3 regions of the Luteococcus sediminum genome follow, and region 1 is predicted to be linked to each of the others. Evidence: riboswitches for the same ligand, from Rfam matches in the RefSeq annotation. Region 1 holds a riboswitch; each other region holds the start of a gene.
What was found. Region 1 has a riboswitch for cobalamin ahead of mutA (methylmalonyl-CoA mutase small subunit). Riboswitches for the same ligand answer to the same signal wherever they lie in the genome.
Positions count from the first base shown of each region.

Region 1 (10,055 bases):
CACCACGGATCGACAGGACGGGGAGGTACCCGGTTCGACAGCCGTCCTGACGCTGTCCACCATTGCCTTCACCGTGATGTTTGCCGTGTGGCTCATGTTCGGGATCCTGGGCAAACCGATCCAGAAGGAGTTCGGGCTCACCGACGTGCAGCTGTCCTGGATCAGCGCCGTGGCCATCCTCAATGGATCCATCTGGCGCCTGCCCGCAGGCATGATCACCGACCGGGTCGGCGGGCGCAAGGTGATCTCGGTCATCCTTGCCTTCTCCGCCATCGCCTCCTTCGCGGTGGCCTTCGCGAACAGCTACCACATGCTGCTCGTCCTGGCCTTCCTGGTGGGCTTCGCCGGCAATTCCTTCTCGGTGGGCGTGGCCTGGAACTCCGCCTGGTTCAGCAACCGTCGCAAGGGATTCGCACTCGGGCTGTTCGGCGCGGGCAATGTGGGCGCCTCGGTGACTAAGTTCATCGGCCCCCCGCTGATCGCAGGCACTGCCGGGATGACCTGGTTCGGGGTGGTCCAAGGCGGCTGGCGACTGATTCCGGTGATCTATTCGGCCCTGCTCGTGCTGCTGCTCGTGTTGGTGCTGGTGGGCACTCCTCGCGAGGACAGGATGCCCGGCGCCACCAAGACCACCGCCGAGATGCTCGAGCCGCTCAAGGAGCTGCGCGTGTGGCGCTTCAGCCTCTACTACGTCGCCGTCTTCGGCGCCTACGTGGCCCTGTCCGCCTGGCTGCCCAAGTACTACATGGACAATTTCGGCATCTCCCTCACCAGGGCCGGACTGCTCACGGCCCTGTTCATCTTCCCTGCTTCCCTGCTGCGCCCGGTCGGTGGCTGGTTCAGTGACACCTTCGGCCCGCGCAAGGCGATGTACCTCACCTTCACGGTGATGCTGATCGCTTCCGGGTTGTTGTCCCTGCCGAACTTCCTGGGCGTGGTCAGCTTCACCGTCGTCGTCTTTGCCCTCGGTTGCGCCATGGGCATCGGCAAGGCCGCCGTCTACAAGCACATTCCGGACTACTTCCCCGACAATGTCGGCTCCGTGGGGGGCCTCGTGGGCATGCTCGGCGGCCTGGGTGGCTTCTTCCTGCCGCCGCTGTTCGCCTACGCCCAGCAGTGGACCGGAGCCCCCACCAGCACCTTCGTGGTGCTGTTCGTCCTGATCCTGGTCTGCATGCTGTGGATGCACCTGACCATCCACGCGATGCTCCAGAACCAGACCCCACACCTGTCCGAGCACTTCGAGAACCCGACCAGCACCAAGGAGACCCCATGAGTTCCACCGCTGACAGCCGCACTGGCGGCGAATGGCTCCAGAACTGGAATCCTGAGGATGAAGCCACCTGGGACAAGCCCCTGGCCTGGCGCACCCTGTGGATCACCACCTTCGCCCTGACGCTGTGCTTCATTGCCTGGTTCCTGCCCAGCGCCCTGGTCCCCAAGCTCAATTCGATCGGGTTCAGCTTCACCAAGGGCCAGCTTTACTGGCTGGCCGCCATGCCCGGCCTGTCCGCCGGACTCACCCGGCTGGTCTGGATGACGCTTCCGCCCATCCTGGGCACCCGCAAGATGGTGGCCGTCACGACCGCCCTGCTGGCGATCCCGGTGGTCGGCTGGGGGCTGGCGGTGCAGAACTCGTCCACCTCCTATGGCGTGATGCTGCTGCTGGCCTTCCTGGCCGGCATCGGCGGCGGAGCCTTCTCCGGCTTCATGCCGTCGACCTCGTACTTCTTCCCCAAGCGGATGTCCGGCACTGCCCTGGGGCTGCAGGCCGGCATCGGCAACTTCGGTGTCTCGCTGGTGCAGCTGCTCACCCCGGTCTTCGTCGGGATGGGGGCACTGGCCGTGGTCGGCGGTCCCCAGCAGCTCAAGACCAAGACCGGCGCTGTCACCGAGGTCTGGTACCAGAATGCGGCCTTCGTCTGGATCCCGTTCATCATCATCGGCGCGGTGGTGGCCTGGATGCTGCTGAAGTCTGTGCCGATCAAGGCCAACATCAAGCAGCAGTTCGACATCTTCTCCAACCAGGACACCTGGTGGATGACACTGCTCTACATCATGACCTTCGGCACCTTTGCCGGTCTGTCGGCCCAGTTCGGCCTGCTGATGAACCAGCTCTACGGTGCCACTGGCACGGCAGCCGAGGTGGCCGGCTATGTTCCGGTCGACGCCGTGAAGTACGTCTTCCTCGGCCCGCTCGTCGGCGCTGGCGCCCGGGTGCTCTTCTCCCCGCTGACCGACAAGATGGGCGGCGCCATCTGGACCATGGTCTCCGGCATCGGGCTCATCGCCTCGATCGCGTGGACCATGACCGCCCTCAACCCGGACCACACGTCGGCTGCCACCATGCAGGCGGACTTCAAGACCTTCCTGTGGGGCATGCTCGCGATCTTCCTCTTCTCGGGCATCGGCAATGCGTCCACCTTCAAGCAGATGCCGATGATCTTCGAGCCGCGCCAAGCAGGTGGCGTGATCGGCTGGACCGCCGCGATCGCCGCCTTCGGCCCCTTCCTGTTCGGTGTCGGCCTGACCCTGATGTCCGCCTTCACCTTCTACGCGATCGGCCTGGCCTTCGCGGTCCTGTGCGTGGTGATCACCTGGGTGCGCTATGCACGCCCGGGTGCCCCCAAGCCCAGCTGACCTCGGTCCGACACCTGCACTGCCCTCGCTCCCGGTCAAGGAGCGAGGGCAGTTGCGTGTTCGTCCAGACCGCCCCGGACCCTTCCCGGCAACCATCTAGGCTGGTCACATGCCTCTCGCCGATCCGCACGCTGCCATGGACATCGAGCAGCACCGGCAACGGGTGAGTGCCCTGGCCACTGCCCTGCCCACCGTCGAACTGCCGTTGCTGGAATGCGCGGGGCTGCGGCTGGCCAGCGACGTGCAGGCGCGCGTGGGCGTGCCGGCCTTCGACTCCTCCGCGATGGACGGCTTCGCACTGCGACTCGATGACCTGGGGACGCTGCCCTGTTGCCTGCCGGTGCACGGGGAGATCCCGGCAGGCCACCGGCCAGTGGCTCCCCCACCCGGTGCCGCGGTGCGGATCATGACCGGGGCCAGGGTGCCCACGGAATGCGACGTGGTGGTGCCGGTGGAGGCAACCGACGCGCGGCCGGGCGAGGGGCCGGTGCCCCAGCAGGTCACCATCGACTCGTGGGACGGGCGGCTCCACATCCGTCCGTCCGGTGAGGACCTGCCAGCTGGCGCCACGGTGCTGAGGGCAGGAACGCTGCTCGATGCCACCCACCTTGCCGCTGCAGCTGCGACGGGGCATGAGGTGCTCCCGGCCCGGCGCCGCGCCCGAGTCCTGGTGGTGACCACGGGCGACGAGCTGGCCGCCCCGGGCAGTGCCCTGGGGTGCGCCCAGATCCCCGACTCGAACTCGGTCCTGGTGGCGGCCACCGTGCCCCAGCTCGGGGGTCAGGTGCTCGCGGTCCGACATGCTGGCGACACCGTTGGCCAGCTCGACGAGGCCCTGGCCAGCTGCCCGGAAGCCCCAGACCTGGTTGTCACCACGGGTGGGGTCTCGGTCGGCTCCCACGACGTCCTGCAGTCCTGGGCCGCCCACTCGCCCAGCGCACGCGTCGAGCTGGGCCATGTGGCCATCCAGCCCGGCCGGCCCCAGGGCTGGGGGCACGTCAGGATCCAGGGTCGCATGGTGCCCCTGGTGGCCCTGCCCGGAAATCCCGTGGCGGTGCACGTGGGGCTCCACCTGTTCGTGCGGGCAGTCCTCGACCGGCTTGCCGGGATCGACGACTCCCGCCGCGTGGTACAGGTCGCGGCCGACGAGGACTTCGCCACCAGGCCCGGTCGCACCCGTATCGTCGACGTGGTCCTGGACGGTGGCCGTGCCCGCAGTGCACCTGGTGGCCATGGCTCGCACCGGATCGGCACCCTGCACCGGGCCGATGGTCTGGCCGTGGTCACCGGTCCCATTGCCCGGGGTGAGCGGGTGCCGGTACTGCTGACCCGATGAGTCAGTCCCGGCTGGCTCCGGCGAGGTCGCGCAGCAGGTGCGGCAGCAGCTCGTCGAGCACCCCGGCGGCATCGCGCGCCCCCCCGCGGGAACTGGGGGCGTTGATCACCAGCACCCGGCCGTGGGGCGCCGTCACCAGCCCCCCGACCGCCCGCGAGAGCAGGCTGACACTGGTCTTGGCCGCACCGCGGCGCCGGATCTCCTCACTGATGCCGGGCAGCTCGTCCAGGCCCAGCTCGCGCGTCACGTCGGGCACGACGTCGCCGGGACGGATGCCCGTGCCGCCGGTGGTGAGGACCACGTCGGACTGGGCGACGGCATCGGCCAGCGCCTTGCGTACCTGGTCCTCGCCAGCAGCCACGACCTGCTGCTGCACGGTGCACCCGAGCCTCTCCAGGGCTTCGGCGAGGATCGGTCCGGCCCGGTTCTCGTCGGGGTCGGTGACGGCGCGGTCGGAGACGACCAGGATGTGTGCCCGGGTCACCTCAGCCCCCGGTGAAGGGGGGCAGGACGTCGACGACGGCGGCCTGCTCGGGCCACGGGTCATCTGCTGCAAGGCTCCGGCCGTCGGCCAGGAAGGAGCAGCGCGGCAGCACCTGGGCGACGCCCGGGCGCAGGCCCACCAGCACCTGGGCGACGCTGCCCTGCTGGGCGGCGTCCACCTCCTCCTGCGTGACGCCGGCGGCCTGGGCCGCTCCGGCGAACCACCTGATCTGCATGGTCATCCTCCGATCGCATTCATTGCTCGTGCGGGTTGCTCGAAGTCCTCGCCGAAGCCGCCGGCATCGCTGCCGTGGGCGCGAGGCTTGGTCCACATGCCTCCGGCCCACAGGGCCGCCAGCTCGGCATCACTGGCACCGCTGCGCAGGGGGCCGCGCAGGTCGGTCTCCGTGTGTGAGAACAGGCAGGAGCGCAGCTGGCCGTCGGCGCTGATCCGAGTGCGGTCGCAGTCGCCGCAGAAGGGCTCGGTGACCGAGGCGACGATGCCGACGCTGCCCAGCAGGCGGCCGTCGTCGAACACCTCCCAGCGCTGGGCCGGGGCGGGGCCGCGGCCGGGGATCTCGCGCAGCTGGTAGCGCTGTTCGATCATGGCCCGGATCATCGTCGCGCTGATCAGGTTCTCGCGCGCCCAGTCGCGGGTGGCACCGATGGGCATCTGCTCGATGATGCGCAGCTCGGAGCCGTGGTCGAGGCAGAAGTCGAGCAGGTCGAGCAGCTGGTGGTCGTTGACGCCCGCCATCAGCACGGAGTTGATCTTGACCGGCCCCAGCCCGGCGGCGACGGCGGCACGGATCCCGTCCAGGACGCGGTCCAGGCCGTCACGGCGGGTCATCCGGCGGAAGGTCTCGGCGTGCACGGTGTCGAGCGAGATGTTCACCCGGTGCAGGCCTGCCATGGCCAGTTCCTCGGCCCGCTCGGCCAGCCCGACGGCATTGGTGGTCAGGGCGATCTCGGTCTCGGGGTGGGCGAGGGCGATGCCGCGCACGACCTCGGCCAGGTCGGGCCGGGTGAGCGGTTCGCCCCCGGTCAGCCTGATCTTGGTGATGCCGCAGTGCTCGATGCCGACGTGGGCCAGTCGCACCAGCTCGTCGGCGGTCAGGATCGTGGTGCGCGGCAACCAGCTGATGCCGGTCTCGGGCAGGCAGTAGGTGCAGCGCAGGTTGCACACGTCGGTCACCGACAGTCGCAGGTCCCGTGCCGTGCGACCGAAGCGGTCGACGAGCGCTGCGGAGGTCATGCCCGACATTCTACGGCCCACTCCGTGGAATCTCACCATGCACAGTAGGCTCGCACCCATGCATGCAGCAGTCAGCACGACTCCACTGGACGTCGACGCCGCGCGGGCCGGCGTCACCGGTTCCAAGGACGGTGCCTGCGTCCTCTTCGAGGGGGTGGTGCGCGACCACGACCACGGGCGGGGCGTCACCGCACTCGCCTACAGCGCGCACCCCGACGCGGCCAAGGCCCTCGAGGCCGTGGTGCGCGAGGTGGAGCAGGAGTTCGGCGTGACTGCCTGGGCAGAGCACCGCGTCGGCGACCTGGTGGTGGGCGACGTCGCCCTGGTCGCCGCCTGCGCCAGCGCCCACCGAGCCGAGGCCTTCGCCGCCTGCGGGGCGCTGGTCGACCGGATCAAGGTGCGGGTTCCGGTGTGGAAGCACCAGCAGTTCACCGACGGCAGCACCGAGTGGGTCGGGCTCGGTGAGTGCTGAGATGACGCTCGAGGGACAGTGGAACCGCCAGCGGCGGATCATCGGCACAGAGGGCCAGCAGCGGCTGGCCGAGGCCCGTGTGCTCGTCGTGGGCTGCGGAGGCCTGGGCGCCGGAGCGATCCCGGCGCTGACCGCTTCGGGGATCGGGCACCTGACGCTGCTCGACGACGACGTGGTGGAGGCCTCCAACCTGAACCGCCAGACCCTGTTCACCGCCGACCAGCTCGGTGGCTCCAAGGTGGAGCTGGCGGCCGAGCGGATGCGACGCCTCTCCCCCGGCGCCGAGGTGACTGCCCTGGCCCACCGGCTCACCGCCGAGGACGTGGAACTGGTGGCAGGCCATGACGTGGTGGTCGACTGCACCGACCGGGCCGCTTCGCGCCAGGCCATCTCGCAGGCCTGCCGTGCCGCGGGGGTGCCCTGGGTGTGGGCGGCCATCGATGCCTGGACGGCGGTGCTCAGCGTCTTCGCCCCCGGCCAGGTGCAGTGGGAGCAGGTGGTGCCACACCCCACCGAGGCACCGGAGCCGCTGGACATCATGGGCGCCACCCCGGCCCTCGCAGGAGCCTGGCAGGCGGCCGAGACGGTCAAGCTGCTGCTGGGGCAGGGACGCAGCCTGGTGAACCGGCTGGCCGTGGTGGACCTGCTGGCTGGCGACGTGCGTTTCGTCGAGCTCTCGCCCGCCTGATCCGGGCGATCAGGCGGGGGGTCGCGGGGCGCCTCGTCACGGCTCCAGCTGCAAGAATGCACCTGTCCGCCCGTGGCCCCAGGGCTCCAGCCCGGCCACAGACCGAGCGAAAGGCTTGCCATGAGCTTCACCGATTCCCTGCTGGACCCCGCCAAGCGACCCCAGGTGGTGCAGTCGCTGTCCACCGTGATCGACCAGGAGGTCGAGTCGAAGAGCGGCCTGGGCGGCATGGCCCTCAAGACCGCCTTCGCGAGCGCGAAGAAGATGAAGGAGGGCATCGTCCCCAAGGCCACCGACGCGATGCTGCCCGAGATCGCCGCTGCCCTGGCCCCCTACTGGGAGGCCAAGGGCGACCAGGACTTCGGCAGCTACCTGTCGAGCCGCTCCTCCGAGGTGGCCGACGCGCTGCTGGCCCTCGCCGACGCCAAGGCGTCCTCGCCCGACAATGCCGCCCTGGCCAAGGTCTACAAGCCGATCCGCGGCAAGGCCAAGGGCTATGTCGAGGAGGCCCTGCCCCGGCTGGCCGCAGCCCTGACGCCCTACGTCGCCTGAGCCACTGCCCGGCGCGACGAACGGCCCCGGTCCCCCTCGCGGGAACCGGGGCCGTCCGGCATCTGGGTTGGTCACCGCCTCGTGATCAATTTCACAAATTGGGACCTGTGGTTCGACCACATCCAGAAATCATGGACCCCTCTTGCCCGCGCAGACCTTGCCCCGGCTAGTCTGGGAGTGCTGGTTCGGCCTGCTCCGGCAGGTCGTCGCAAGAGGGAATCCGGTGGAATTCCGGAACTGTCCCGCAGCGGTGAATGGGAACGACGCCACCCGTCGGGCCCGCGAGTGATCGCGGACCTGACGTCAAGCACTGGGCCTGGCCTGGGAAGCGGTGGCCGAGGAAGGCACTCCTCCGGGAGTGAGAGGCCCATGAGTCCGAAGACCTGCCAGCGGGCACCGCACCAGCCAGGTGCGAGGCGTCACAGGCCGAGGAGCACAACGTCAGGTCGTCCGCACGGGCGACGACACCCTCATCGGAGCAGGAGTCCCATGACAACGATCGAGCCGGACGCCCGCGTCGGCGCTGGTGAGCTGAAGCTCGCCGGCGACTTCGCGAAGCCGGACATGGACCAGTGGCAGGCAGCTGTCGCCAAGGTCCTCAACCGCGGGCGACCCGAAGACAAGCAACTCAGTGGCGAGCAGTCGGTCTCGCGCCTGCGCACCAGCCTGGTGGACGGCATCGAGATCGAGCCGATCTACACCCTGGCCGACGCACCCGAGAAGCTCGGCGCTCCCGGCGTCGCTCCCTTCACGCGTGGCACCACCGTCCGCAACGGCGACATGGATGCCTGGGACGTGCGCGCCCTCCACGAGGACGGCAATGCGGAGTACACCCGCAAGGCCGTGCTGGCCGACCTGGAGCGCGGTGTCACCAGCCTGTGGCTGCGCCTGGACCCCGACGCCATCGCCGCCAAGGACCTGACCGACGACCTGGCCGACGTGATGCTGGAACTGGTCAAGGTCGAGGTCTCCAGCCGCACCGACCAGGAGGCCGCCGCCGAGGCCCTGCTGGGCGTCTACGAGGGCAGCGACAAGCCCAAGGACCACCTCAGCCTGAACCTGGGCCTCGACCCGATCGGCCTGGCCGCCCTCAACGGTGGCACCCCCGACCTGTCGAAGCTGGCCGGTTGGGTCAAGCGCCTCGAGGGCATGCCCAAGAGCCGCGCGATCGTGGTCGACTCCACCATCTGGCACAACGCCGGCGCCGGTGACGTCCACGAGCTGGCCTATGCGCTGGCCACCGGCGTCGAGTACGTCCGCGCCCTGGCCAGCCAGGGCGTCAGCGTCGACGAGGCCTTCGAGACGATCAACTTCCGTGTCTCGGCCACCACCGACCAGTTCGCCACCATCGCCCGCCTGCGTGCGCTGCGCACCTGCTGGTCGCGCATCGGCGAGGCCTTCGGCGTGACGGAGGCCAAGCGCGGCGCCCGCCAGCAGGCGGTCACCTCGTGGCGCGAGATCACCCGTGACGACCCCTATGTCAACATGCTGCGCGGCACGATCAGCACCTTCGGTGCCGCCATCGGTGGCGCCGAGGCGATCACCGTGTTGCCCTTCGACACCGCCTGGGGCCTGCCCGGTGACTTCAGCCGCCGCATCGCCCGCAACACCCAGATCGTGCTGGCGGAGGAGTCCAACATCGGCCGCGTCAACGACCCGGCCGGCGGCTCCTGGTACGTCGAGACGCTGACCACCAAGCTCGCCGAGGCCGCCTGGAAGGTGCTGGGCACCATCGAGGCAGCCGGTGGCATGGCGAAGGCCGTCGTCGACGGTCTCGCGATGAAGGAGCTGGAGCCGGTCATCGCCGAGCGCACCAAGCGCCTGGCCACCCGCAAGCAGCCGATCACCGGTGTCTCGGAGTTCCCGAACCACACCGAGTCCGCGATCAAGTTCACGCCTCGCCCCGAGGCCCCCGCACGTGCCGGCATCGAGTGGCACCGTGACTCGGAGGTCTTCGAGGGCCTGCGTGACGCCGCGATCGACAACCCTGACGCCAAGGTCTTCCTGGCCTGCTTGGGGACCCGTCGTGACTTCGGCGCCCGCGAGGGCTTCGCGTCGAACTTCTTCCACGTGGCGGGTCTGACGACCCCCCAGGCGGAGGGAACCGACGTGGACCAGATCGTGGCGGCCTTCAAGGAGTCGGGCAGCACCATCGCCTGCCTGTGCTCCAGCGCCAAGGTCTATGCAGACCTGGGCCTGCCCGTCGCCAAGGCCCTGAAGGAGGCCGGAGCCACCACGGTGATGCTCGCCGGCAACCTGAAGGAACTGGGTGACGACGCCGCACAGGCCGAGGGCGTCATCGACGACACCATTGCCATGGGCAAGGACGTCGTCGCCACCCTCGGCACCATCCTCGAGACGTTGGGAGCCTCCAAGTGAGCAACCAGCCCGAACAGATCCGTTTCGACTCCGTCGAGCTCGGCACCCAGGCCATCCCGGCCGACGCCGCCGAGCAGTTCGACAAGCTGCTGGCCGAGGTCTCCGAGTCCGTGGAGCGCTGGACCACGCCGGAGCTGATCCCCGTCGAGCAGTCCTACGACGAGAAGGCCTACGACGGCATGGACTTCCTGGAGACCATGCCCGGCCTGCCGCCCTTCCTGCGCGGCCCGTACGCGACGATGTACACCTC
Region 1 covers NZ_BAAGQL010000013.1:274,133-284,187, forward strand. Annotated here, with positions in the region: gene ACYVKA_RS08155 (MFS transporter) at 1-1,276, shown strand, start outside; gene ACYVKA_RS08160 (MFS transporter) at 1,273-2,640, shown strand; gene ACYVKA_RS08165 (molybdopterin molybdotransferase MoeA) at 2,750-3,976, shown strand; gene ACYVKA_RS08170 (MogA/MoaB family molybdenum cofactor biosynthesis protein) at 3,978-4,460, opposite strand; gene ACYVKA_RS08175 (MoaD/ThiS family protein) at 4,462-4,695, opposite strand; gene moaA (GTP 3',8-cyclase MoaA) at 4,698-5,714, opposite strand; gene ACYVKA_RS08185 (molybdenum cofactor biosynthesis protein MoaE) at 5,773-6,186, shown strand; gene ACYVKA_RS08190 (HesA/MoeB/ThiF family protein) at 6,188-6,874, shown strand; gene ACYVKA_RS08195 (DUF6918 family protein) at 6,995-7,426, shown strand; cobalamin riboswitch at 7,591-7,831, shown strand; gene mutA (methylmalonyl-CoA mutase small subunit) at 7,916-9,805, shown strand; gene scpA (methylmalonyl-CoA mutase) at 9,802-10,055, shown strand, end outside.

Region 2 (10,055 bases), on a different contig from region 1:
GAAACTCAGGAGCGGCATCATTCACAACAAAAGTATACATACATGTAGAGTTTGTGCACTTGATGGCGGCGGGCTTAGTTGAGAGAGACGCAGGAGCGGACATGGACACGGTGAGCGAGGCAATCGACCCGTCGTGGTGGGAGGACGTACTGGCAGCGGCGTCGCTTGATGACCCCTATGAGCCGCCAGAGTTGTTGTCATTGCATCTCGAGCAGGCGGCTGCCGATCCGTCTGTCACAGGGCTTCGCGAACTGGTGCTACACGTGTTGGCGATGGTGTCGTCGGCGATGCTGAACGCTGAGGACTGGCTGGAGCCGTTCACACCTGTGATGCAGTTCGGTGGTAAGCGGACTGTGGTACCGGCGGACTTGGATGCTGACCAGGTGGCGTTGCTGGCGCGTATCGCTCCTCTCGTCGAACGTGATGATCTGCGGGCTCGGGTCGCTGATGTCGCCTGGGTCTATGGGGAGCGATCGGACGTTGCGATGTTGGACCGGGCCATTGACGCTTATTGGGCCGCGCCGCTGACGGACGATGTGTGGTTCAGCGTGGGGAAGGACGCGTGGGTTCGGGCCTTCGCGCTTGCAGCGCGGCGCGGTGCGGGCGGACAGGCCCGGATACAGGACATGTCGGACGCGCTGAAGGCTCAGGTCTTGGCCGGGCGGGTGACAGACAACTTCAGAACAGTGGGGTTCGCGGAAACCTTGCGCCAGCACGGTCGTGTCGACGCTGCTGGGCGCGCTGAGGTGCGCGAAGCGCTCTTCGCGATCGCGGCACAGGCATCGTCGAGAGCGCCGCGCCTGTCACGCCACCTCGAGCGTGAGGCACTCGCATGGCTTGGTGGTTCGGACCCGGCGGCGGCGAACGCAGCGAGTGAGCGCATTGCGCGGACATACATTGCTGAAGCCGATGCCCGCGTTCAGGACGACCCGAAGGCAGGCGTGCTGGCCGAGGGCCATTTTCTGGAGAAGGCCATCGCAGTCCTCCGAACCATCTCTCGCTCCTACCGGCTCGAGAACGGACTCGACGAGCTCATCGACGACCTCCGCATTCGGCTGCGTGAGAGCCGGGAGTCGTCGATGGAGCAGATGATGCGTATCCAGTCGGACCCGGTCGATCTGACTGAGGCAGTGTCCTACGCACGGTCGCAAGTCTCGGGTCACGCAGAGAAGTTCGACGCGCTCGCTGCATTTGCCATGCTCGCACCGCCGCTAGACGAAGCCAGTACGCGCGCGAACGCCGCGAAGATGCTGGAGGGCGGCATCAGGCACCTCTTTGGATCATCTACGTTTTCCTCTGACTTCCGGAAGATCGCATCGAGGCCCGGGTCTTCAGGTCAAGCCGATGAGGACGCGGTGTGGGCCGAGATGGTCCACACGGTGTTGTTTCATTCCCAATTGCTCGGAAAGGGCATCATCCAGCCTGCGCAAGAGGTCCTGACTACTGAGCACCGGTTCAGTCGGCAGTACATGGAGTCGCTGTGCGTGGAGTCGCCAACAGTGCCCGAGGGGCACGAGACGTTGTGGGGCGACGGGCTGGCGCTCGGCTTGGGCGGAAACTTCGGCGCTGCGGTCTCTGTTCTGGTCCCGCAGTTGGAGCAGGTCGTGCGCGTCATGTTGAGGCGGCACGACGTGTACACGTTGTTCGTCGATGAGCAGGGCGTGGAGAGTGAGAAGAGCTTGAAGGCGCTTCTCGACATGACCGAGACCGAGGACGTCTTTGGTGCAGGGATGGTCATGGAGATGAAGGCAATGCTGGTCGTCCAAGGTGGTCCGAACCTACGCAACGACGTCGCGCACGGCCTTCTCGATGACAACTCGGCGTGGAGCTACTCAGCGCTCTACATGTGGTGGTTCTGCCTTCGGCTGGTGACGTGGCCGGTCATCGAGATGATGGACCACGCTCGGACCCAGTCAGCAGAGTCCAGCGAAGACTCAATGGCAACCGGCGGCGCGGACATCAAGCCGACGAAGCAGACTGCAGCTGACATCGAAGCGGGAGATTTGGCGGAAGACCAGCAGCGCGAAGGCTAGATCGGTTCAGGCCAGAGGTGGTCAAGCCCCTTGGGTCGCCGACGTACCCACATCGGTGTCGCCAACGGGACGCAGGTTGCAACGTAAGCCTCGATCCACCGATGAGGTGGGTTGGGTGAGCGTGCCGGGAGAATGCCCTTGCGTAGCGCGGAGAATCGGAGTTCTTCAGGCAACGATTCGAGGCTCTTCACAGATGAGGGTGTAGTTCGGTAGCGGGCCCCGGGTGGTGACAGGGATCGAGGTCCTTGGATGATGGAAGTTCCTACACAGCCATCGCCAAAGACCTCGACATGGACAAAGCTACCTTCACGACCCCTGACCTGACATACATGATGGTAAGAGCCTTGGGGAGTCGTGACCCTGCCTCTGACTGGTGCCCTGCTGGGCTACCGACAAACTGATCAGTCCGGCTCTCCAAGGCCTGGGTGACGACCGCCCGGCCATGACCTAATACGAGCCTGATCGCGAGTCCGGTGTATGTCCTGTCTGACCGAGACGGCCGCCACCTGACCCACACCAACGATCAGGAACGGGCCATGACCATGATGACAAACCCCGGCGACCATGTCGCCGGGATCGACTCCCACAAGGACACCATCCACATCGCGGTGATCACTGCTACTGGTTTGGAAGTCGCCGATCACGAGTTCGCCACCACCACCGTCGGCTACCGCAGAGCCGTCGCCTGGCTGGCCAACCACGGACCTGTCGCCGCGGTCGGCATCGAGGGCACCTCGAGCTACGGCGTCGGGATCACCGCCGCCCTGCGCCGCAACGGCATCCAGGTCGTCGAGGTCAACCGCACCCGCCCCGCCGATCGCCGCAAACAGGGCAAGACCGACCGCCTCGACGCTTACCGCGCCGCCCGCTGCGTCTTGTCCGGAGAAGCCACCACCCACCCCAAGCACGACACCATCGAACCCCTACGCGCCCTGGTCATCACCCGCCGCGGCGCCACCAAATCCCTCCAGGCCTGCTGGCGCCAGATCGGCTCACTGCTGGTCAACGCCAGCCCCGCACTACGCGACAAATACCGCGAAACCGGCCGCGACAAGCTCGTAGACCTCCTCGCCGCCAGCCGACCCGACCAGGTCCACAACCTCGCCGACGCCACCACCCTGAGAGCCCTGCGCAGCCTGGCGCGCCGCCACCTATTCCTGCGCGCCGAGATCGACGACCTCGACACCCAACTCGACACCCACACCACCGCCAAGAACCCCGGCCTGCGCGCCATCCACGGCATCGGCCCAGCCTTGGCAGCAGTCCTGCTGACCACCGCCGGAGACAACCCCGACCGGCTGCGCAGCCCCGCCTCCTTCGCAGCGCTCTGCGGCACCAGCCCCATCCCCGTCTCCTCAGGCAAGACCCAACGCCACCGCCTGTCCCGCGGCGGCGACCGACAAGCCAACTGGGCGCTGCACCAAGCCATCAAGGTCCGCATGAGCCACGACCAACGCACCCGCGGCTACCGCGACAAGCACCTCGACGCCGGCTGGACACTCGCAGCCGTCTACCGCTCCCTCAAACGGGCACTCGTCCGAGAAGTAGTCCGCGCCCTGACCGGCCACTGCCAGATCCCGAACTACACCGACCTGCGCCCCACCCGCCAAGCCAAGAACCTCACCCTCACCACCGCCGCCCAACACTTCAACGTTTGGCCCGCCCGTATCTCCGACCTCGAACTCGGCAAACGCCGTGACGACACGCTGGCCCACAACTACCGCGAATGGCTCAAAGCCGCTTGACACCAGGTAGGAGCATCAGACCCGGAGATCTTCATTGAACGGTATGCCTACTACTCGAAGTTGGCCCGGCGGGAGGCCCGACGCAGGATCCTGAGCACCGACGGGCCCAGCACCAGGATCAGCACCAGGTTGGTCAGTGCCCGGCCCAGGTTCCAGCCCATCGAGGTGGCGGCATTGAACAGCACGAAGCGGTGCAGATTGGCCCAGGGGCCGATCGTCGGGTCGAAGGACAGGGCCGAGGCATTGCCCAGCGCGAAGGGCCAGAAGGCAAGGTCCATCAGCCAGCCGTAGACGAAACCGCTCAGCACGCCGTACAGGCCGAGCATCGCCACCTCCGCACGGCCCCGAAGCCTCGGCAGAAGTCCTGCTCCGAGCCCGACGAAGCCCGCGGCCAGCATCTGGAAGGGCAGCCAGGGCCCCATGCCGCTGGTGAGCAGCGCAGAGCAGAACAGGGTCGTGGTGCCCAGGACGAAACCGAAACCGGGACCGAAGACCCGGGCGGCGAGAATCATCAGGAAGAAGATGAGCTCCATGCCGGCGGTGCCGGTGCCGAGAGGACGAAGCCCCGCCCCCACGGCCGTCAGCACCCCGAGCAGCGCGAGCGCCTTCACGTCCATGTCGTCGTGGCCCAGCTGCGTCATCACCACCGCGATCACCACCGGCAGCACCAGCGCGAAGACCAGCGGGGTCTGGCCGCCGGCCATGTCGGAACCGGGTCCTCTGCGCGGCGTCCACAGCAGCGGCCAGCAGAAGGCCAGCAGTGACATGGCGGCCGCGACGCCCAGGGCCAGCGCCGAGGGCAGCGAGACCTTCAGCACCGAGGGGCGACGGCCTCGTCGCCCGGGATCCCGTTCAGCCACGGCGACATCCCACCTCGGCGACGGTGAGCACGTCCTCGGGGTGGAAGACCTTGCTCACCTGCGGCGCGAAGACCGGCGAACTGGTGCACACCTCGCGGGTGGGGCCGTCGGCCACCACCTCACCCTCGGCCATCACCAGGGTGCGGTCACTGGCCCTGGCGGCGAACTCGACATCATGGGTGCTCACCACGATGCAGCTGCCCTGGGCGGCGAGCCGGGCCAGGATCTGGGCCAGCTCCTCCTTCATCCGGTAGTCCAGACCGCGGGTGGGCTCGTCGAGCAGCACGACGGTCGGGCGCGCGACCAGCTGAATGGCGAGCACCAGGGCCAGCCGCTGTCCCTCGGAGAGGTCGCGCGGGTGGCGTTCGGGGTCGAGGCAGGCGCCCAGTTCATCGAGCAGCCCGGCGGTGGTGCCGGCCGGAGAACCAGTCTCCCGGTCTGCCTGGGCACACTCCTGGGCGACGGTGGGCAGGTAGAGCAGGTCGGCGGCGGTCTGCGGCACCAGGCTGACCGCTTCGCGGGCCCGGGCGGGCGCCACCCGTCGCGGGTCGATGCCGTCCACCTCGACGAGGCCGGAGCAGTCGAGTGCCCCCTGCAGCGCCCACAGCAGCGAGGACTTGCCCGAGCCATTGCGCCCCATCAGCGCGGTGACGGTGCCGGGGTGGAGGGCGATGGTGATGTCGTCGACGGCCAGCACCTCGCCGTAGCTGACCCGCAGCTTGTCGGTGCGGGCCACCACCGGCCCTGCCACCACGGTGCTCGGCCCCTCGGCCTCGGGCGCACGCAGCGTGACCTGCTCACGACGCACCCTGCGACGGGCATCGCGCACGCTGGTGGGTACCTCGGGCCAATCCATCTCGCGGGCCAGTGCACTCAGCGGCGGTACCACATCGCAGCGGGCGAAGACCTCGGCCGGATCACCCAGCACGGCGCTGCCGTCGCCCGGCAGCCACAACACCTGGTCGGCGGCGTGCATGACGCGCTCGATGCGGTGCTCGGCCAGCACGACGGTCAGGCCCACCTCGTGCACCAGGGTGGTGATGGAGGCCAGCACGTCCTGCGCGGCGGTGGGGTCCAGCGCGCTGGTGGGCTCGTCGAGGACGACCACCCGGGGCTGGGCCGCGAGCACGGCGGCGATGGCGACCCGTTGTTGCTGGCCGCCGGAGAGCTCGGTGAGTGCGCGGCGGCGCAGGTCGGCGATGCCCATGAGGTCGAGGGTCTCCTCGACGCGCTTGCGCATCGCCAGCGGCGAGAGGCCGAGCTGTTCCATGCCATAGGCCACCTCGTCCTCGACGCGGTCGGTGACGAAGCCCGCCAACGGGTCCTGGGCGACGAAGCCGACCAGCTCCGCCATCTCGCGCGGCCGGTGGGTGCGGGTGGAGCGCCCGGCGACGCTCACCTCGCCGGACAGGTGGCCACCGGTGAAGTGTGGCACCAGGCCGTTGATGGCGCCCAGCAGGGTGGACTTGCCGGTGCCGGTGCGGCCCACCACCAGGCACAGGTCGCCCTCCTCGATGGTGAGGCTCACCCCGTCCAGCACCGGACGCTCGGCCCCGGAATGCCGGAAGCCGACCTCGCGGAAGTCGATCATGGACATCTCCTCACACACATCACAGTTCCCCGGCGGGCGGTCGGGGCGTGCAGAACAGGGGTGCCGCGACGGCCAGCAGCAGCGGCAGCACGCGCACGTCGAGCCCCGGCCAGGACGGCGGCGAGGGACTGGGCAGCACCATCTGCGGGGACAGCCGCACCAGGACGGCACTGCTGATGACGGCAACCACCGCCGCTGCGCACAGCGTCCACTCGGGTCGCTGCCACGGGTCGGGGCGGTAGCGGGTGACGGCCAGCCGACGACCCGAGACACGGATCCCCAGCCAGGCCAGCACTCCCCCGCAGCCCAGCGCCAGCCATGACCACGGCGAGGAGTTGGGCACGCCGAGCAGCAGGAAGGTGCCGAGGGTGACCAGCACCAGCGAGCCGAGCAGGGCGACGGTGGTGCCGCGGCCCACGGGCTGGCCGCTGTGGGTGCGTCCGTAGCCGCGCGACTCCATGCCCGCGGCCAGCTGCAGGGAACGGTCGATGGCGTCCTCCAGCACTGGCGCGACCACCTCGCGCACCGCCCGCCAGCCAGTGGACCGACCCCCGCGCAGGCGACGGGCCCGTCGCACCCGCTGGATGCTCTCCACCAGCTGGGGTGCGACGCTGAGGGCCACCACCAGCGCGACGCTGAGCTGGTACAAGGCGGGTGGCACGGCGCGCAGGGCACGCCGCGGATTGGCCAGCGAGTTGGCGGCGCCGACGCACAGCAGGATGCCGGCCAGCCGCAGCGAGTCGTAGAGGGTGAACAGCAGGGCGTCGAGGGTGACCTCACCGCCCAGGCGGATCCCGGCGGCCCAGCCGGGCAGCTGCAGGCTGGGCAGGGTGAACAGCACCTGGCCGCTGCGGTTGACGCCCATCACCACTTGGAAGAACATCCGCAGGCCGATCACCACCAGCGCCAGCCACAGGTAGACGCCGGCCGAGCGGGCCCAGGGGGCGGCGGTGCGGCGCTCCAGCACCACGATCCACACCGTCGTGACCACCAGCAGCACCAGCAGCGGATTGGTCACCAGGCTCACCGCCACGGCCGCGCCGATCGCCCAGGCCCACCAGGCCATCGGGTGCACGAGCCGGCCGAGCTTCCGCACCGGGGGTGCGTCGAGCACGGCACCCTGCCCCCGTGACAGGACATCGTGCGGGGTGACAGCGCGCGCCGGCATCGGGTCTCCTTCCGCAGCCTCGACGGTTCTGGTGAGTCCGGTCGAGGGCAGGCATTCCGGCTCGGGAGCGCAGCTCCGTGACGGTTGCGGGTCAGCTCCGGACTTGCACCGGATTCCCCTGTCGACGACCCGGCCACGCTACTGGACGGGTGGGACGAAGCCATATTCTTGGACGATGCACGAGACCCAGCAGAGCCTGCACGCCACCATCGGCGTGCTCACCTTCCACCGGCCCGAACAGATCGTCCAGACCGTCGAAATGCTGCACCAGCAGCTTTCCGCGCTACAGGCGCCGTGGAGCGGCGAGGTGCTGGTGGTGGACAACGACCCGGCCGGCAGTGGACGTGATGCCGTGGAGGCGATGGGACTGGACCGGGTGCGGTTCGTGGTGGAGCCGACCCCCGGGATCGCGGCGGCGCGCAATCGTGCGCTCGACGAGGCCCAGTCCTCGGCCGGCCGCCAGGACGGGGTCGAGGGGGGCAGCGACGTGCTGCTCTTCCTCGACGACGACGGCCGTCCCGGGCCGGGATGGCTGCAGCTGATGCTTGACTGCTGGCTGGCCAGCCGGCCGGCCGCCGTCGCCGGTTTCGTCGACACCCGCTACCCCGGTGAGGTGGACCCGTGGATCCACGCCGGGGGTTTCTTCACCCGCCGCCGCTGGGAGTCGAGGCGGGAGCTGCCGGCCGCGGCCTGCGGCAACCTGCTGCTCGACCTGCACCAGCTGGGCGCGCGGCGCTTCTCCACCGGCCTGGGGATGGGTGGTGGCGAGGACACGCTGCTCACCCGCCAGATCGTCGCCGCCGGTGGGCGCATCGTCGCCTGCCCCGAGGCGGTCGTGGTGGACCTGGTGACCACCGACCGGATGACCCGCCAGTGGGTGCTGCTGCGCTCGCTGAGCCACGGCAACACCCACGGCGTACTGACGCTGATGCTGGCCGGGGACCGGTTGGCCCGTCCGAAGCTGCTGGCCGGTGGCCTGGGCCGAATGGTCGCCGGGGGCGGACGGTCGCTGCTGGGACGCGCCCGCCACGACCTCACCCACCAGGCCCGCGGCAGCCGCGCCGCGGCCCGTGGCGCCGGCATGGTGCTGGCCGCTGCCGGCCTGCGCTACCAGGAATACGTGCGTGACGGTGGCTGGCGCGAGCGCCTGGCGCCGATCCCCGACGACCTTCGCCCACAGTCCGCCCACCGCAAGGAGAGCTCCCGATGACCACCTCGTCCCGCGTCAAGCAGCTGGTCCGTGGCCCGCTGGAGGCCGCAGCCGGCCCCGCCGTCGGTTCCATTGCCAGCATCCGCACCGAGCGCCCGGAGCTGGTCGTCACCTTCGACGACGGTCCCCTGCCGGGCACCACCGACGCGCTGGCCGAGGTGTTGGCCACGCACGACGCCAAGGCGGTCTTCTTCGTCCTGGGCACCCGCGTCAAGCGCGATCCCGGTCTGGTGCGGGAGCTGGCCGCGGTTGGCCACGAGATCGGCCTGCACGGCCTGGACCACCGCAAGGTGCGCAGCATGGCTCCCCGCCAGGCCTTCGACTGGCTGCAGCGGGGGCGCGGTGAGCTCACCGACGTGCTGGGCAGCCGGGTGGACTGGTTCCGTCCCCCGCACGGCGCGCAGAGTCCGCTGACCCGCGTGATGGCCGGGCGACTGGGCATGCGCACGGTGCTGTGGTCGGGCACCACCTGGGACTGGAAGGACGTCAGCCACGAACACCGCGTCGCCAAGGCGATGTCCGATGCCCGCCCCGGCGCCATCCTGCTGGCCCATGACGGCGCCGCCGATGCGTCCGACCTGGCGCGCGAGGAGGCCGTCACCGGCGTCGACAAGCCGCGGCTGCTCGACGAGGTGCTCACCGGCTTCGCCGAGCGCGGGCTGCGCTGCGTCACGCTCACCGAAGCTCTGGACCACGGCAGCGCCGTCAACCGGCTGAGCTTCTCGCGCTGAGGCGGGCGCCGTCGCCGCTCAGGTCCGGTCCCGACGACCCAGGTCCAGTCCCGACGACCCAGGTCCGGTCCCAACGACTCAGATCCAGTCGCGGCGGCGCAGCACCAGGTAGAGCGCCAGCGTGCCCAGCACCACGAGCGTGGTGGAGGCCGCCAGCCCCCAGGGACTGGAGAAGCCGGGGAAGGGGATGTTCTGGCCGAACCAGCCCGTCACCGCGGTGGGGACGGCGATGACGGCCGCCCAGCCGGCGAGCTTCTTCATCACGATGTTGCGTCGGGCATCCTGCAGCGACAGGTTGGTCTCGAAGATGCTGTTGACGATCTCGCGTAGCCCCCCGGTGCGCTCGGCGTCGTGCTGGGCCAGGTCTGCCAGGTCCTGGTAGCGGCCCTGGAGGCTGCGGGGTACGACGAAGCCGTCGTCCTCGCTGCGCAACAGGGCCGCCACCACGTCGCGCATCGGCAGCACCGCGCGGCGGGTCTGCACCACCTCCTTGCGCAGCCGGTAGGTGACCTGCTGCATCCCGCCGGCGCGGCCCCGGTCACCGAACAGGTCGTCCTCCAGCGCCTCGGCCTGGTCCTCCAGGTCCTGCAGCAGGTCGGCGTGCCCGTCGACCACCTCGTCCAGCAGGCCGTGCAGCAGTGCTGCCACGTCGCGGCTGCCGGCCTCGATGTCCTCCTGCCAGTGCTCCACCACCCGGTCCATCGGGAACTGGGAGGC
Region 2 covers NZ_BAAGQL010000004.1:71,474-81,528, forward strand. Annotated here, with positions in the region: gene ACYVKA_RS01615 (helix-turn-helix domain-containing protein) at 1-103, opposite strand, end outside; gene ACYVKA_RS01620 (DUF4209 domain-containing protein) at 102-2,033, shown strand; gene ACYVKA_RS01625 (IS110 family RNA-guided transposase) at 2,570-3,778, shown strand; gene ACYVKA_RS01630 (ECF transporter S component) at 3,829-4,638, opposite strand; gene ACYVKA_RS01635 (ABC transporter ATP-binding protein) at 4,631-6,235, opposite strand; gene ACYVKA_RS01640 (CbiQ family ECF transporter T component) at 6,249-7,397, opposite strand; cobalamin riboswitch at 7,427-7,555, opposite strand; gene ACYVKA_RS01645 (glycosyltransferase family 2 protein) at 7,573-8,607, shown strand; gene ACYVKA_RS01650 (polysaccharide deacetylase family protein) at 8,604-9,338, shown strand; gene ACYVKA_RS01655 (magnesium transporter CorA family protein) at 9,417-10,055, opposite strand, start outside.
Region 2: another riboswitch for cobalamin. It lies ahead of ACYVKA_RS01640 (CbiQ family ECF transporter T component); the one in region 1 lies ahead of mutA (methylmalonyl-CoA mutase small subunit).

Region 3 (10,055 bases), on a different contig from region 1:
AAGGGGGCCTTCGAGTTGGCCGCCACCGTCGACTACCTGTTCGGCTTCGACGCCACCGCAGGGGTCGTCGACGACTGGATGTATGACCGGGTGGGCCGCGAGTACGTGCTGGACGAGACGACGCAGGAGTTCATGCGCACCAGCAATCCGTGGGCGCTGCGCGGGATCGTCGAGCGGCTCCACGAGGCCGCCGAGCGGGGCCTGTGGGAGCAGCCCGACCCGGAACTGATGCAGCAGTTGCAGCAGGTCTACCTTGAGGTGGAGGGCGACCTGGAGGACGACGAATGAGCGAGCACGCCACAGCACTGCAGAGGCTGCGGATCCTGGGCATCGGCATGGGCCCGCAGCACGTGACGCCGGAGGTCTCGGCGGCGCTGCGCGGCTGCGACGTGGTGGTGGTCTTCGACAAGTCGGCCACCGACGGTGCCCACGCCGGCCGGGAGCGCGACGAGCAGATGGTGGTGCGCCGCCGGATCGCCAAGGATCACGGCGTGCCCGTCGTCCGGGTGTCCGATCCGCCCCGGGACCGTCGCGGCCCGTCCGAGTCGTCGGGGGCGCAGTACCGCAAGGCCGTCGCCGACTGGCACGCCGCGCGGGTGGAGCGCATCCTGGCGGCGCTGCGGCGTGAGGCGCCCGAGGCGCGCACCGTCGCCATCCTCGCCTGGGGCGACTCCTCGCTCTTCGACTCGCTGGTGCGCCTGGCCGGGCGCATCGAGGAGCAGACGGGCTGCACATGGGACGTGCTGCCCGGCGTGAGCGCGCCGCAGGTGCTGGCGGCACGGCACAGGGTGGTGCTGCACCGGGTCGGCGAACCGGTGCACATCACGACGGCCCGCAAGCTCTTCGAGGACATCGAGGCTGGTCAGCGCAACCTGGTGGTGATGCTCACCCTGCCGCACACGCTGGACGACCTGGCCTCCTCGCCGGGGCTGGCCGACTGGCAGCTGTGGTGGTCGGCGAACCTGGGCTCCGAAGGAGAACAGTCACTCTCGGGCCGGGTCCGCGAGGTGGTGCCGCGGGCGAAGGTTGCACGTGAAACGGCGCGCGAGACCGACGGCTGGGTGATGGACATGTTCCTGCTGCGTGCCCCCGACTCGCGCGGGGACGTGCTGTGAGGGTGCTGCTGCTCGGCGGCACCAGCGAGGGTCGGGCATTGGCCGCTGCCCTGGTGGAAGCCGGGATCGACATCACCAGCTCACTGGCTGGCCGCCTGCCGGAGCCGAAGCTGCCCGTCGGGGCGGTGCGGATCGGTGGCTTCGGCGGGGTCGACGGGCTGCGGGCGGCGCTGGCCGACTTCGACGTGGTGGTCGACGCCACGCATCCTTTTGCGGAGGGGATGAGCCGCAATGCTGCCGAGGCCTGCGCCACCCCGCTGCCCGACGGGCGACGCATCCCGCTGCTGCGGTTGGAACGCCCTGCCTGGCCCGCCGAGGACGGCTGGCATCTGGCCGGGAGCCACGAGCAGGCGGCCGAGCTTGCCGCCAGCCTGGGATCGCGCCCCTTCGTCACCGTCGGCCGCCAGGAGCTGGAGCGCTACCTGCCCGCCTTGGGGGAGCTTGCGGTGCTGGCGCGGATGGTGCGCGAACCCGACATGGCCGTCCCCGATGCCTGGCAGGTGATCACCAGCCGCGGCCCCTACACGCTGGACGGCGAGCTGGAGATCCTGCGCGAGCACCGCAGCGACGTGCTGGTCACCAAGAACTCCGGCGGCAGCTTCACCCGCCCGAAGATGGAGGCGGCCCACGAACTCGGGATTCCCTGTGTGGTGGTGCAGCGGCCTCGGCCCACCGACGGGGTGGAGACCGTCAACAAGGTCGAGCAGGCCGTCGACTGGGTGCTGGGGAGGGCCAGTGAACCCACCGGTAGGTGAGCAGCCGGAAGCTGGCTGCCCGCTGCCGCACACGCAGGAAACACGGGGCACACGCACGCAGCACGGGGCACACGCAGGAAACACGGGGCACACGTTCCAACGTGTGCCCCGAGCCCCTGGTGTGTGCGTGGTGCAGCGACTCAGGTCCGTCGGCGGGGTGGAGGCCATCAACCGGGTGCTGGGCGACCCTAGAGCCGAAGCATCGACCGGTTGCCGCGCTCGTCACAGGAGGCGAGCGCGTTGACCGCCGCCACGGTGACGGCCGAGCCGCCGCGTCGCCCGTGCAGGGTGAGGTAGTCCAGCCCGAGGTCATTGCCTGCCAGGGCCTGTTTGGACTCGGCGGCCCCGACGAAGCCCACCGGACAGCCGACCACGGCGGCGGGCCGCACTCCGGTCTCGCGCACCACCTCCAGCAGGCGGAACAGGGCGGTGGGGGCATTGCCGATTGCCACCACGGCCCCGTCGAGCAGGTGGCGGGAGGCCATCAGGGGGCGCTCGGCCCAGAGCTCCACCGCCGCCATCGTCTTGGTGATGCCCTTCTCGGTGGCGCGTCGGACGGTGGCCGGCTCCTGCAGCAGGCAGACCACCTGGTTCTCCCGCGGCAGGCGCGAACGGGTGATGCCGGTGGCCACCATCGTCGAGTCGCACAGCACCGGCGCCCCGGCCAGCAGGGCAGCACGGGCGGCGGTGACCAGGCCGTCGCTCCAGCCCAGGTCGTCGACGATGTCGGGCTGGCCGGTGGCGTGCACCATGCGTGCGGCGACCGGCGCCAGGTCGTCGGGGAGCCGGTCGAGGTGGGCCTCGGCCCGGATGATCGCGAAGCTCCTGTCGTAGATCGAGGAGCCGTCGGTGATGTAGTCGTACTGCACGGGGATCTCCTGGTGGTCAGTAGTCGAGTGCTTCGCGGTAGCGCTGGACGAGCACCTCGGCCAGTTCGTCGCAGGGTCCGAGGACGTCGGCAATCCGCACCTCCACCTCGGGATGGGTGGCGGTCCAGGCCACCACGTCGCGGTGCAGGAAGCCGTTGACGCGGCCCTCGAAGAGCAGGTGCGGGGCGACGACGATGCGGCGCGCCCCACCGTCCAGGGCCTGGTGGAGGGCGCTGGTGACGTCGGGATCGGCCACCTGCACGAAGCAGCCCAGCACCCGGGCATAGCCGCGCCCACCCACCCGGGCGGCCAGTCGCTGGTGGTCGTCATTGGCGCGGGCGACGGCCGATCCGCGACCGGCGAGCACCACCGTCGTCTCCTGGACCGTCCACTGGCCACGAGCTGGATCACGTCGGGCCTCGTCAATCCGCACGTGCAGCAGCTCCACCAGCCGGTTGTGCGGCGACAGGTGCTCGGCGACGACGGCCCGCCTGCCCAGGCGCAGCGTGCCCTGGCGGGCAGCCTGCGGGATGTCGCGGCGCACATGGGCGCCGGTGCCGAGCATCAGCGGGGCGACGACGACGGGCTCGTGGGTGGCCGAGAGCCCGTCCACCACCTGGTCGATCGAGGGCTCCACCAGCTCCACATAGCCCATCTCGACGGTGGTCTGGGGAAGCTGCCGGCGGACCCGGTCGAGCAGCTCGTGGCACTGCTCGACCCCCGCGCCGTGCCGGGTGCCGTGGGCGGCGATCACCAGGGCGGGCTTCACGGCCGTCCCCCTTCCGTCGCAGGCATCCACGTGTAGTCGCGCGGCGTGACGATCCGCTGGCCCGAGCCGCTGTCGACGAAGCGGGTGCTGGAGGCTCCGACGACCACCAGCGAATTCATGTCCACCCACTCTGGCTGGAAGTCGGCCAGCGTGGAGGTGATCACCTTCTGCCGCTGCCGGGTGGCCTGCTGCACCACCGCGACCGGCGTCGACGGCGGCCGGTGGGCACCCAGGATCTCCAGGGCCCGCGGCAGGTGCATGCGTCGCTTCTTCGAGCGCGGGTTGTAGAGGGTGACGACGAAATCGCCCTGGGCGGCGGCCTGCAGCCGCCGCTCGATCACCGGCCATTCGGTGTGCAGGTCGGACAACGAGATGGTGGCGTGGTCGTGGCCCAGCGGGGCACCCAGGATCGCGGAGGCGGCCAGCTCGGCGGTCACCCCGGGCACCACCTCGACGTCGATGCCGTCGGTGCCCTGCTCCAGCACGGGCGAGGCCATCGCATAGATCGCGGGATCGCCGCTGCAGACCAGCGCCACCCGCTCGCCGCGACGGGCGGCCTCGATGGCCAGCGCGGTGCGTTCGGCCTCGGTGCCCATCTTCGAGGCGTGCAGCCGCGCACCGGGGGCGACGAGGTCGCGCACCTGCCGCACATAGGGTCCGTAGCCCACGACCAGGTTGGCCTGCTGCACCACGCTGCGGGCCCGTGGGGTGAGCAGGTCGCGCGCGCCCGGGCCGAGCCCGACCACGTGCAGCACGCCCCGTACCGGCAGCCGCCCCACGGCACAGGTGGCATCGGTCGACTTCTGCTTGCCGATCACCAGGTCGGCGCCGTGGGCCAGCACCGCCGCCTCGGCCACCGACGGCGTGCCGACATGCCCCTGCACGGTCTGCGACGGATTCGGCACCGGCTGGGCGGCCAGCTCCTCGGCGCAGTGCCACAGCAGCGGGATGCCGAACTGGTGGCACAGCTGCACCAGGCCCAACTCGCCCGCCTTCACCTCGTGGGTGACGACGGCCGAGACACTCGCCGGGTGCAGGCCCGCCCCGGCGAGGGTTGCGTCGAGGAGCTCGCGCAGCTGCTCCACGCCGGTGCCCTTGTTGCAGCCCATCCCCACCACCAGGGAGCGAGGGTGCAGGGTCACGGTCGGCAGCTCGCCGGGGGCGGGCCCGGAGCTGTCGGTGACCCGGATGCGCGCGACGGGACCGGCGGCCTGCTCGGTGACATTGGGGGCGATCTGCGGCACCGGCCAGCCCAGCCCCCGGTCGAGCAGCACCGGCTCGCCGTCGAGGATCGCGCGGGTGACCGTCGCCAGGTCCCCGTCGTGGTGCCAGCCGATGGTGTCCAGCGCCTGCACGCCCAGCGCGTCGGTGGCGGTGGTGAGCACCGGCGTGCCGCCCAGCGCCTCAGCGATCGCCGTGGCCAGCGCATTGGCTCCCCCGACGTGCCCGCCGACCAGCGGCACGGCGAAGCGTCCGGCGGCGTCGACGACGACCACCCCCGGGTCAGTGTGCTTGTCGGCCAGCAGTGGCGCGAGCAGCCGGGTGGTGGCGCCGAGCGCCAGGTGCGAGACGACCATGTCCGCCTCGGCCCAGGCCCGCGGCAGGCACTCGGCGGCCGGGCCGTCCAGGCGGATCGTCTCCCCGCCCAGGGCCGTGTCGATGGCATCGGCGAGCCGGCGTGCGGCGGGGCTGTTGGTCACCTGGGCGATGCGTGCACTCTTCCAGTCCCTCATCACTGCTCCTCGACCTCGATGACGGCCGCGCCGTTGTAGCGGGCCAGCGCCGCCACCTCGCGGCTGATGGGGCCCCGGACCCGCACCACGTCGCCGCGGCCGGGCAGGGTGCGGCAGAAGATGCGGGCCGCCTCGTCGCTCACCCGCGGCGGCGGCCCCGCGGGGCGCGGTGCCCCCTGGTGCCATCCGACGGTGCTGGCCAGCTGCGGATCGACGACCAGCACCACATTCGGGTTGACGAGGTCGGTCAGCGCCATCGCCTGGGCGGCGTCGAGGAGGCGGACGCGCTCGTCGTCCTCCCCGAGCCGTTCGCACAGCCAGAACTCGCGGTCGAGGTCGGCCAGCTGCGTGGCGAGCTCGACGATCCCCTGGTCGGGGCCGGTCATCACCGCCACCTTCCCCCAGGCGCGGCAGACCGCCAGCGCTGGTTCGAGCGGGCGGCCGTGGATGCTGACCACCTCGGCGTCGTCCCAGGGGATCCCGACCGTGGCGAAGGCCAGCGAGATGCTCGTCGGGGCCGGCAGCACCCGCAGCGGCAGCCCGGCCTCGCGCAGCCGGCGCACGATGCCGAACCAGCCCGGGTCCCCGGAGGCGACCACCATGATGCGGGCCTCGGGGCCGGCGGCGACGATCCGTTCGACGGCCGCAGACAGCGCCCCCAGCCGGATCCGTCGCGGCTGGTCGACGCCGAGCGCGTCGAGGTGGCGGTCCCCACCCACGACGAAGTCGGCGCGGGAGGCCTCGTCGAGCATCGCCGGGGTCACGTCGCCGATGAAGCCGTGGACGCGGATGGGGGTGCTCACTGGACTGCCCCCTTCTCCCGCAATTCCTTCTGGGCTTCGGGATCGGCGGCGCGGAACTCGTGCCGGAAGCCCGGGTGGTAGAGGTGCGAGCGGTACTCGGGAGTGGCGGCGGCCAGGGCGGGGCCGACGAGCACCACCGTGTGCTTCCACAGGTGGCGCTCCTTCATGGTGGCCGAGAGATCCCGCAGCTCGCAGCGCAGCATCACCTCGTCGGGCCAGGTGACCTGATGGCCGATGATGCAGGGCGTCTCGGGCGCATAACCGCCGGCCAGCAGCTCCTCCTGCAGCACCTTGTTGCGCGCCGCCGAGAGGTAGAGCGCCATGGTGGCGCCGTGCTGGGCGAAGCCGCGCACCGTCTCCTTGGGCGGCATCGGGGTGCGGCCGCCCTCCAGCCGGGTGAGGACCAGCGACTGCGCCACCTGCGGCAGCGTGATCTCGACGTCCATCCGCGCCGCGGCGGCAGAGAAGGCGCTGACGCCGGGGATGGTCTCGTGGGCGACGCCGAGGCGCTCGCACAGCGCCCGCTGCTCCGCGGTGGCGCCGTAGATCGACGGGTCGCCGGTGTGCACGCGGGCGATCAGCTGGCCGTCGCGGGCGCGCAGGTAGTAGGGCTCCAGCGCCTCCAGCGGCAGCGAGGCGGAGTCGACCAGCTCGGCGCCCGGCTTGTGGTCGGCGACCACGTCGGGGTGGACCAGCGAGGAGGCCCAGATGATGACGTCGGCCTCGGCGATGACGCGCGCGCCGCGCACCGTGATCAGGTCGGCGGCACCCGGGCCAGCCCCGACGAAGACCACCCTTCCCGTGGGATTTCCAGTACTCACAGCGATCCTCCGATGCTGGTGCGGCTCGGGGTGCTGAGCACCGCCGAGAAGTAGCCGGTGCGGGTGTCCTGGTCGAGGTCGTCGAGCGACGCCAGGTGCTCTTCGGGCAGGCTCACCTCGCTGCCGACGATCCCGTCGCGCCCGCGCTCGGCAAGGGCTTCGCGGACCATGCCGAGCTGGCGTCCGCCCTTGTAGACGCAGACCGAGTCGGCGGCATCGAGCACCGGCCCAAGGCCCTCGGCGCCGAGGGTGGCGGGGGCGAGCGCCAGCACCTCATTGCCCTCGACCAGCGGGGTGCCCGAGGCTGCGGCAAGCGCCTGCATCGCCGTGATGCCGGGAATCCAGGAGACCTCCACCGCGGGCAACGCCGCCCGGACGGTGCCCGCCAGGTAGCTGAAGGTGGAGTAGACGGCCGGGTCGCCGATGGTGGCCATCGCGATGGTGGTGAGGCCGTCGGCGAAGTGGGTAAGCGCGGCCTCGGCGGCGGCCTGCCAGGACTCCTGTCGTCGGGCGCTGCGGCCCTGCTCGCGCATGGCGAAGCCGATGCGTTCGATGCGGGCGGCGGGGGCGACGGCCCGCACGATCTGCTCGGCGCGGCCGGGTCCGTCACCCGACTTCTCGGTGGCCGGCACCAGCACGACATCGGCCTGCTGCAGTGCGGTGGCCGCCGCCAGGGTGACCAGTTGTGGGTCGCCGGGGCCGACTCCGGCGCCAACCAGATGGGTTCGTTGCATGTGGGGCTCCTCCAGGTCTCTCGCCTGTTGTCCAGTGGCCGTCGACCGGGGGCGTTCCTGACTTCGCAACCGGCATCACAGTGCCGGTGGTGCTCACAGTGGCGGGACCGTGCCAGATGTTCGCTGGCTTCCGCGTCCCGGTCAGTCCACATGCTTCCATGACGAATTCTTCGCCTCGTGGGCGGGGTCGGTGCAGGACCTGTGACGGCTAGGGTCGAGCCATGAACGAGCAGCCCAGTGCCCCGGTCCGACTCCTGCAGTGGCTGGGGCTGGCACCCTCGGCGCAGACCAGCCGCCAGCAGGTGGTGACCAACTGGCTCTATGCCGTCTCGATGGCCCTGCTGATCGCCCTGACCTCGGGACGTTGGCCGCTGGGCTGGTGGATCCTCGGCTGCATCGTCGCCGCCACCATCCTGTACGGGGTGATCTCGCTGCTGGTGCGTTCGGTGATGGGCCCCGACGACCCCGTCCGGTCACGCTGAGGTTCCGGGCCGGGGCGACACCCAAGAGATTTCGGAAGATCTGGTCCCCTCAAGGGGCCGGATCTTCCGAGATCTTTGCGGTGCCGGGTGGAAAGGGGCCGTCAGGCCACCGCTCGGTTGCGCTGCACCGTCGAGGTCAGGCCGTCGGCGGTCACCTCGTCGACCGGCACGTGCTCGGCGCCCAGGTGCTCGGCCAGGGTGCGGGCCAACCCCATCCGCAGGGGGCCCTGTTCGCCGTCGATCACCACCGTCGTGATCCCCATGCCCGCCACGAAGTCCGCCACCTGGCGGGAGCGCTCGACGGCCCCCGGCCCGGCCGTCGCCCGGCCGTCGGTGACCACCACCAGCAGGGGGCGCAGCAGCGGGTCGCGCAGGTGCTCGCGGCGGATCACCCGCGCCGCCTCCATCAGGCCCTCGGCCAGCGGCGTCCTGCCCCCGGCGGGGATCTCGTCCAGGCGGGCGGCGGCGATGTCGATCGATCCGGTGGGCGGCAGCACCAGCTCGGCGGACCTGCCCCGGAAGGTGACCAGCCCCACCTTGTCGCGGCGCCGGTAGGCGTCCAGCAGCAGCGACAGGATCGCGGTCTTCACCTGCACCATACGCTTGCGGGCGGCCATCGACCCCGACGCATCGACGCAGAAGAGCACCAGGTTCGCCTCGCGGCCCTCGCGCACGGCCAGGCGCAGGTCCTCCAAGGCGATCCGCACCCGGCCGTCGGGGCGCTCCCGCCCGGTCTGGTTGCCGGCCGCGGCCCGCAGGGTCTCCAACAGGTGCAGCGACCCCGGCCCGCTCTCGGGCAGGCGGGCACCCACCCGTCGCCCGCTCGAGGTGATCGCCCGTGAACGCTTGCCCGCGGCCCCGGCCCCCAGGCCGCGCACGGTGAAGGTGCGGGGGCGGGGCGACGGGGTGGCGGCCTTCACCACCTGGCCGGGCTGCTCAGCGCCGGCGGGTGGCAACATCGGCAGGTCCTGCTCCGGGGCCTGCGAGTCGGCGCAGTCTGAAGGGTCAGCGGAGTCCGAAGGGTCAGCGGGGCTCTCGGGCGGCTCGGCGGAGCCGCCCTCAGGCGCTTTTCCCTGACCATCCCCCTGCGGGGTCTCGTCGGAGTCGTCCTCGGGATCAGGGGCACCCTCAGGCTCGGGGCCGTCCTCGGGGTCCGGGCCACCCTCGGGTCCCGGTTCGGGCTCGTCGGGCGGCAGATCGTCGTCGCCGAGGATCCGGTCGAGCAGCTCCTCGTCCATGCCGGGCGCGTCGAAGGGATTGCGACGGCGACGGTGCGGCAGGGCGAGCAGGGCGGCCTGCCGGATGTCCTCGCGGGTGACGGCCTCGCGGCCGCTCCAGGCGGCGTGGGCGATCGCCGTGCGGGCGGTGACGATGTCGGCGCGCAGCCCGTCCACCTCGAAGGCCGCGCACACCTCGGCGATCTTCAACAGGGCGGCATCACCGAGCCGCACCGAGCCGAGCTGCTGCTGGGCCCGGGCGATGCGCTCGCTCAACGCGGCATCGTCGGCGGCGTGGGCGGCGATGAAGCCCGACGGGTCGGCGTCGAAGGCCATCCGGCGGCGCACGACGGCGGCGCGGGCGGCATGGTCGGTAGGGGCGGCCACCTCGACGGTGAGCCCGAAGCGGTCCAGCAGCTGCGGGCGCAGCTCCCCCTCCTCCGGGTTCATGGTGCCGATCAGCACGAAACGGGCCTGGTGGCTCACCGAGATGCCGTCGCGCTCCACGGTGGAGCGGCCCATCGCGGCGGCATCCAGCAGCAGGTCGACCAGGTGGTCGTGCAGCAGGTTCACCTCGTCGACGTAGAGGATGCCGCGGTGCGCCCGGGCCAGCAGGCCGGGTTCGTAGCTCACCTCGCCGGCCGAGAGTGCGCTCTGCAGGTGCAGCGATCCCAGCACGCGGTCCTCGGTGGCGCCGACGGGCAGCTCCACCAGCCGCACCGGACGCTCGTGGCGGGGACTGGTGGCGTCGAAGGGG
Region 3 covers NZ_BAAGQL010000009.1:40,997-51,051, forward strand. Annotated here, with positions in the region: gene cobN (cobaltochelatase subunit CobN) at 1-288, shown strand, start outside; gene ACYVKA_RS05905 (SAM-dependent methyltransferase) at 285-1,115, shown strand; gene ACYVKA_RS05910 (cobalt-precorrin-6A reductase) at 1,112-1,870, shown strand; gene ACYVKA_RS05915 (precorrin-8X methylmutase) at 2,059-2,739, opposite strand; gene ACYVKA_RS05920 (sirohydrochlorin chelatase) at 2,756-3,508, opposite strand; gene cobJ (precorrin-3B C(17)-methyltransferase) at 3,505-5,244, opposite strand; gene cbiE (precorrin-6y C5,15-methyltransferase (decarboxylating) subunit CbiE) at 5,241-6,044, opposite strand; gene cobM (precorrin-4 C(11)-methyltransferase) at 6,041-6,871, opposite strand; gene cobI (precorrin-2 C(20)-methyltransferase) at 6,862-7,599, opposite strand; cobalamin riboswitch at 7,631-7,755, opposite strand; gene ACYVKA_RS05945 (hypothetical protein) at 7,821-8,081, shown strand; gene ACYVKA_RS05950 (VWA domain-containing protein) at 8,183-10,055, opposite strand, start outside.
Region 3: another riboswitch for cobalamin. It lies ahead of cobI (precorrin-2 C(20)-methyltransferase); the one in region 1 lies ahead of mutA (methylmalonyl-CoA mutase small subunit).